Regions from separate parts of the Massilia sp. DWR3-1-1 genome, predicted to be linked through region 2. Evidence: predicted binding sites of a transcription regulator. Region 2 holds the regulator's gene; each other region holds the start of a gene.
The links. The regulator FNR, encoded in region 2, switches genes on or off when oxygen is low (the NO sensors DNR and NnrR bind a similar motif). The targets are predictions, from matches to a motif close to TTGATNNNNATCAA.

Region 1: a site for FNR is predicted at 1,501-1,514, ahead of ACP7EY_RS10910 (hemerythrin domain-containing protein). Genes of this name have one in related genera too.
Region 3: a site for FNR is predicted at 1,078-1,091, ahead of ACP7EY_RS14590 (XrtA system polysaccharide chain length determinant). Genes of this name have one in related genera too.

Annotation. Positions count from the first base shown of each region.
Region 1 is NZ_JAFCXL010000008.1:199,907-202,174, reverse strand. It holds gene ACP7EY_RS10915 (DUF349 domain-containing protein) at 1-669, opposite strand, end outside; gene ACP7EY_RS10910 (hemerythrin domain-containing protein) at 755-1,342, opposite strand; gene ACP7EY_RS10905 (exonuclease SbcCD subunit D C-terminal domain-containing protein) at 1,621-2,268, shown strand, end outside.
Region 2 is NZ_JAFCXL010000013.1:95,067-97,334, forward strand. It holds gene ACP7EY_RS15200 (FixH family protein) at 1-561, shown strand; gene fnr (fumarate/nitrate reduction transcriptional regulator Fnr) at 575-1,348, opposite strand; gene ACP7EY_RS15210 (diguanylate cyclase domain-containing protein) at 1,446-2,268, opposite strand, start outside.
Region 3 is NZ_JAFCXL010000012.1:142,135-144,402, forward strand. It holds gene ACP7EY_RS14590 (XrtA system polysaccharide chain length determinant) at 1-893, opposite strand, end outside; gene ACP7EY_RS14595 (S1 family peptidase) at 1,459-2,244, shown strand.

The DNA.
Region 1 (2,268 bases), on a different contig from region 2:
CGGCAGCGAGGCGTGTTCGGGGCCGCCGAGGGCCGCTTGCTGATCGGCCGCCATGCGCGCCCATTCGGCGCCGATGGCGTCGCTACCGAAGGCGCCGCTGGTGAGCACCCGCAGGGCCGCCAGCCGGTCGATCATGGCGCGCTGCAGCGCCACCTGGCTGGCCAGGCGCGCACCGAGCCGCTCGCGCAAGGCGTCGAACGGGGCGCGCAATTCGGGCGCCGCGATCACCGCCCAGCGCCGGTCCAGGTCGGCGACCTGGTTGGGGGTGAGCTTGTCGTCGGCCAGCAGGCTGGCCGCCTGCTCCAGGCAGGCCTGGCCGCGCGCCAGTTCGGCGTCATGGTGGCGGATGGCGTCGAGGCGGCCCTGCACCAGCTTGGCGACGCGGCGGTCGGTATTGCGGATGGCGGCATGCACGCGCTCGAGCTGGGGACGGCTGCGCAGCAGTTCGGCGGCGGCCAGGCGCAGCTCGGAAAAATCGGATTGGACGATGAAGTCGGCGGCCAGCACTTCATCGGTACCCAGCGCGCGCAGCTGCTCGGCCTGGGCGGCGCGCTGCGCCGTGGTCGAAGCCGTTGCAGCAGCCGCAGCCGCCTTTTGTTCGGACAGGGCGTTTTCGGCAGGCGTCCCGGTGGACTTGTCGCCCGGGCGTTTGAAGAGGAATTTCAGCATGACGTCGGCTCGATCGCTCAAAACCGTCATGATAGCAAGAAGGCCGCCCTGTGGTGAATTCACACAGGGCGGCGGGCGCCCCGCCTTACACCGTCACGCTGGCCTGCTGCCCCGCCTTGACCGCGCGCGCAATGGCCGACGCCGCCGGCGCCGGGCGCATGGGCCGGTTCTCCTTGATGTAGGCTTCGTGCGCCAGCATGCGGTTGGCAATGGCGAACCAGGCTTCGCCCGAGACCACCGTGCGCGCCAGCGGAAACAGCGCCCGCTCCTCGCGCTCGAGGCGCTCGTGCAGATCGCGGCAGACACCGTCGACCTCGCCGCAAAACGTCGCCACGGCGTCCGCACCGTCGAGCGCCCGGCCCGCATAGGCGGCCTCGATTTCGGCCAGCTGGCGCTCGGCGCCCTGGTGGAGCTGTTTTAATTCCTGCAACAGATCATCGGCGGCATCGGTGGCGTCGTAGATGACCGGAAATAAATGCTGGTCCACCTTGGACCAGTGCGGTGCCTGCACGGCGCGCGCCAATGTTTCGCATGCGAAATCAATCCGTCCTTCGGTGAGGCTGTACTGCTCGGAAAAATGCGTGTGCAACACCTTCTGCAGGGACTGCAGGCTGGCGCGCAGACTGGCTAGTTCGACCGATAATGCCACGAGCGTGTACGTTGCAGTGAGCATGAATTCTCCAGTGATGGCGCGAGCGGCCAATTGCCTGGCACAAACGCAGCCGTGGCCAGCTGTGGCCAGGTCAAAAATGTGAATGGGGAACGGGCCGTTTGGTATGGTTTTGTCTTGAGCCCGAGGAAACAGTGTAAATATGCTTCGCACTACCGGGTTTGATCTAACGCAAACTTGCCGGGCTTGCATAAGGCGAAAATATTGCTTAGGAAGATAGAAAGCGCAGCCCGCGCGCCCTGCGTTATAGTTAACCATCGTCCCGCTTCCCGCCTCCCCCCATGCGTCTGCTGCACACTTCCGACTGGCATCTGGGCCAGACCCTGCATGGTTACGACCGTAGTTACGAGCATCAACAGTTCCTCGACTGGCTGCTCGATACCCTGGTGGCCGAGCAGGTCGATGCGCTGTTGATTGCAGGCGATATTTTCGATACGGCCAACCCGTCGTCGGCGGCCCAGAAGCAGCTCTACCGTTTCCTGCAACAGGCCCGCCGGCGCGTCCCTGCGCTCGATATCGTCGTTATTGCAGGAAATCATGATTCACCGGGCCGGCTGGAAGCGCCCGGCCCCCTGCTGGAAGACCATGGCACCACCGTCATCGGCCACGTGCTGCGCGGCGCCGACGGCGCCATCGATGTGGAACGCATGGTGGTGCCGCTGCACGACCGTGCCGGCGCGGTGGCCGCGTGGTGCCTGGCCATTCCGTTCCTGCGCCCGGGCGACGTGCCGCGCGGCACCGACAGCGCGGCCGATCCCTACCTCGACGGCATCGCCCTGCTGTACCGGCAGGCGTATGCGCTGGCCGCGGCGCGGCGCGCTCCCGGCCAGAGCATCGTCGCCATGGGCCACTGTCACATGGTCGACGGCCAGGCCTCGCTCGAGTCCGAGCGGCGCATCGTCATCGGCGGCGCCGAAGCACTGCCGGCG
Region 2 (2,268 bases):
ATGCCCACTACCGTTCGCCCATTTGCCGCCGCCGCCAACGACGAGGCGCCCTGGTACCGCCACCGCTGGCCGTGGCTGCTGATGATCGGCCCGGCCTGGGTGCTGGTGGCCGGCGCCGTCATGGGCTACCAGGCGGCCAGCCGGCCCGATGCCATGGTGGTCGACGATTATTATCGCCAGGGCAAGGCGATCAACCAGGATCTGCGGCGTGACCGGGCGGCGGCGGCGCGCGCCGTCGTGGTCGACCTCGAGTATGCGGCCGGCCAGGGCGGCGCCACCTTGCGCGGGGTGATCACGGCCGCCGGCACACCCTTGCCGGGCCTGCTGCACCTGCGGCTGGTCCATCCGACCCTGCCCGAAAAAGATATTGCCCTGACCGTGACGGCCGATGCGGCCGGCGCCTTCGCGGCGCCGCTGGCGCTGCTCGAGGCAACCCGCTGGCAGGTACAGCTCGAGGGCGGCGCGCGCGACTGGCGCTTGGCCCGTCAGTGGAGCCGGCCGGCGGCGTTTCCCCACCTGCGCGTCATCCCGACGCCGGCCGAGGCGGCGCCGCTGGACTGACCGGCCGCCTGGCTCAGGCCAGCGGGCTGCAGGCGGTGGTGCCGGCCGCCATCGCCTTCAGGCGCGCCGGGTCGATCAGGGTGATGCCGCGTTTCTCCACCGCCAGCAAACCCTGTTTTTTGAACCTGGCCAGCAGGCGGCTGATGCTTTCGATGGTCAGGCCCAGGTAATTGCCGATGTCTTCGCGCGACATGCGCAGCTGGAACTGGGTCGATGAATAACCGCGCACGGCATAGCGCGAGGCCAGGTTGACCAGGAACACGGCGAAGCGCTGCTCGGCGCGCATGTTGCCAAGTAACAGCATCACATTTTGCTCACGGGTGATTTCCTGGCTCATCATGCGGTGAAAGTGGCGCAACAGGTTGGGCACGTGGCCGAACAGGCCCTCCAGCGCGGGAAACGGGATTTCACACACTTCGCAGTCTTCCAGCGCCACGGCATCGCACAGGTAGCGCTCGCTGCTGATCGCTTCCATGCCCAGCAGTTCGCCGGCCATCTGAAAGCCTGTGATCTGCTGGTCGCCGGCGGCATCGACATGATAGGTCTTGAAGTGGCCGAAGCGGATCGCATACAAATTGCGAAACGGCTGGCCCATCTGGTACAGGCGCTCGTCGCGCGCCACCCGGCGGCGGCGGCCGATCACCTGGTCGAGGCGTTCCATGTCGCCTTCATCGAGGCCCATGGGCAAACACAGCTGGTGCATGCTGCAGCCGGCGCAACCGGCCTTGATGGCGTGCGTGGTCAGTGCTGGGGCGGCCGGGGCGGCGGGAGTGGCGGAGGGGTTCATGGGGACTCTGCTGGTTGTTGATTCAAAGGCAACGGCGCCCTGCGAAACGAGGAGCGGAGGTGCTCTATTATAAGGAGTGACAGGGCGTAGCGGCGATTTAGTGATTGTCGGCTGGTGCCGCCGCCGTCGCGGTGCCGGCGGTGCCGGCGGTGTCGTTGGGCTGGACGGCATCGGGCCAGCTGCGCACGCAGTTGCGGCCACTGCGTTTGGCGGCATACATGGCGTCGTCCGCCTTGCGTATCAATTGATCGGGCGTGATGCCGTCGCGTGGGAAAATGGCGACACCGACGCTCGCCGACAATTGTACCTGCCGGTTCTCCAGCGCGAACGGCGTGCGCGCCGCCAGCAGCAGGCGACCGATCAGCGAGTCGAGCAGCTTGTCGTCCTGCAGGTCGGGCAGCACGGCGACGAACTCGTCGCCGCCGAAGCGCGCCAGGGTGTCGGACTCGCGCAGGGCTTTTTGCAGGCGCTGTGCCATGGTCACCAGCAGATTGTCGCCGGCGACATGGCCGAAACGGTCGTTGACCTCCTTGAAACCGTCCAGATCGAGAAACGCCAGCGCCACCTGGCGGCCGGCGCCGCGCGCGCGGCCCAGGGCGCGCGTGAGGCGCTGCTGCAACAGCAGACGGTTGGGCAGGCCCGTGAGGGCGTCGAAATTGCTTTGCTGCTCGAGCAGGCGGCGCTCTTCGGTGGCGCTGGTGATGTCGGCGAACACGGCAATGTAGTGATGGGGCTGGCCGGCACTGTCGGGCACCGTGGCAATGGTGATGCGCTCGGCGAAATCGCTGCCATCCTTGCGCCGGTTCCACGCTTCGCCCTGCCAGTGGCCGTCGCGCACGATCGCGTCCCACATGGCGCGATAGAACTGCGGCCCCTGGCGGCCCGATTTGAGCAGGCGCGGGTTGCGGCCTACCACTTCA
Region 3 (2,268 bases), on a different contig from region 2:
TGGCTTTCCAGTTGCGCCAGCAAGCGCTTGCCGGCGACGATGTCAGGGTGCGCCTCGGTGTACTGCATGCGCAGGGTATCGAGCTGCTTGTTCAGGCCGGTGATGCGGGCGATCAGTTCCGGATCGACCTCGCCCACGTCGCCTGGCGGGGTGCCCGGACGCGGTTCGTCGCCGGCGATCTGGCGCTTGATGGCGTTGCGGGCCTGCTCGGCTTCGCGCAGTTCCAGGCGCGCCTGGTTGAGCTGGTCGGACAGGTCGGTGATCTTGCCGCTGAAGTCGCCGCCGGATTTCGGCAACAGGCCCATGTTGCGGATCTTGAAGTCCTTCAGCGCCGATTCGGCCGCCGCCAGCTTCTGCTCGTAGCTCTTGATCTGGTCTTCGATGAACTGGATGGCCTTCTCGGAATCCTGCTTTTTGCCGCCAAAGCTGCCTTCGACGAAAATCGTCAGCAGCGACTGCACCACGTCCTTGCCCAGCTTGGGGTTGGGGTTGTTGTAGGTGATCGTGTAGATGTCGTCGCGTTCGGTGCCGAGGATCTTGATTTTCTCAATCAGATCGTCGACCAGCTTTTCGTGGTCCTTGGCGTTGGTGGTCTTGACGTCAAGATCGACCATGCGCATGACGCGTTCGACGTTCGGCCGGCTGATCAGGGTGCGCCGCATGAACACCACCTGCTGGTCCAGGTTGGGCATCGAGGTCATGCCCGACAGTAATGGTTTCAAGATGCTCTGGGTGTCGACGTACACCCGGGCAGAAGCTTGATAGTCATTGGGCAACTTGTAGACCACGGCCCAGCCGATGATCGCCACCACCCAGGAAATGATCACGGCGTACCAGCGGTATTTGCCGATCGCCTTGAGGAACGCTAATACTACGGCTGTCAGTTCTGCCATCTCGTCAATCTCGCCATCAGGGTGGTGCTAGGGGTTAAATGTGCGCATGTATACAGGGCACACACGCAGGGGGATTCACCGTATCATCGCTTGTACTGAGAGCAATTGCAATTGCGTAATGGAAAAACTGCGCTGTGGGTGCAAGAAAAACCACGGCTTGCAAGAGGATAAGGCAAGACTTCGTTTGTTCATCGTCAATGCTTATTGAAATTGCGTCAGCGGAGGGAGCAAGATGAGGAGATTCGGGCTGAGCCACATTGTATTGTTGGCCCGTGTAAAACGCCAGAAATAATGCAATTAACACAAAGTGTGTCCAAGGTGGTATTGATAGGTGAAATCAGGCATAAAGTTATGATACTAAAATAAAAGTTTAATCGCTATTTCCGTATCATTTATGCATCACGCTCTCGCCATCACCGTGCTGTCGTCGTGCCGCGAGGGGCGACAGCGCCGTCGTCGGCGCTGGCCGGCACCCCCCAGTCCGACGAGTTTATCTGGTATCTTAAGAAACCCCTGTTCCATAGAGATAATTCTTGATTATGAACAACAACATCGCGGCGCTTCCATGCCAGTAATCCGCGCCCTGCACCGTTGTGCGCGCGCCACTATATTGCTCGGCGGCGCCGTCTGCTTGAGCAGCGCGCTGGCCGCCAGCGGCGAATTGCCGCGCACCGTCGCCGCCGTCAAACCGTCGATCGTCGGCGTCGGCACCTACCTGAAAACCCGCAGTCCCGCCGTCACCTTTAACGGCACCGGCTTCGTGGTCGACGACGGCCTGTCCGTGATCACCAATGCGCACGTGGTGCCGGCCATTCTCGACAGCGAAAAGCGCGAGGTGCTGGGGGTGGTGATCGCGCGCGGGGGCGAGACGGAGTTTCGCGAAGCGAGCGTGGTGACCATCGACAAGGCGCACGACCTGGCCTTGCTGCGCCTGACGGGCGCGCCGCTGCCGGCGCTGGCGCTGGGCCAGGACGGTGACGCCCAGGAGGGCATGGATCTGGCGTTTACGGGGTTTCCGCTGGGTATGGTGTTGGGTCTGCACCACGCCACCCACCGCGCCACGCTGGCGGCAATCACGCCCATCGTGCTGCCTTCGCTCAGTTCCCGCACCCTCGATGCGCGCATGATTGCCCAGTTGCAGCGGGCGCCCATGCAGATCTACCAGCTCGATGGCACCGCCTACCCGGGCAACAGCGGCAGCCCCGTGTACGACCCCGCCACCGGCAAGGTCATCGCGGTGATCAACATGACCATGATCAAGGGTTTGAAGGAGACGGCCATCACCAGTCCCAGCGGCATTTCGTATGCGATCCCGGTGCGCCATGTTCGTGATTTGTTGCAACGAAAGTAGGTATCAAGAAAATATTTCTGTGGC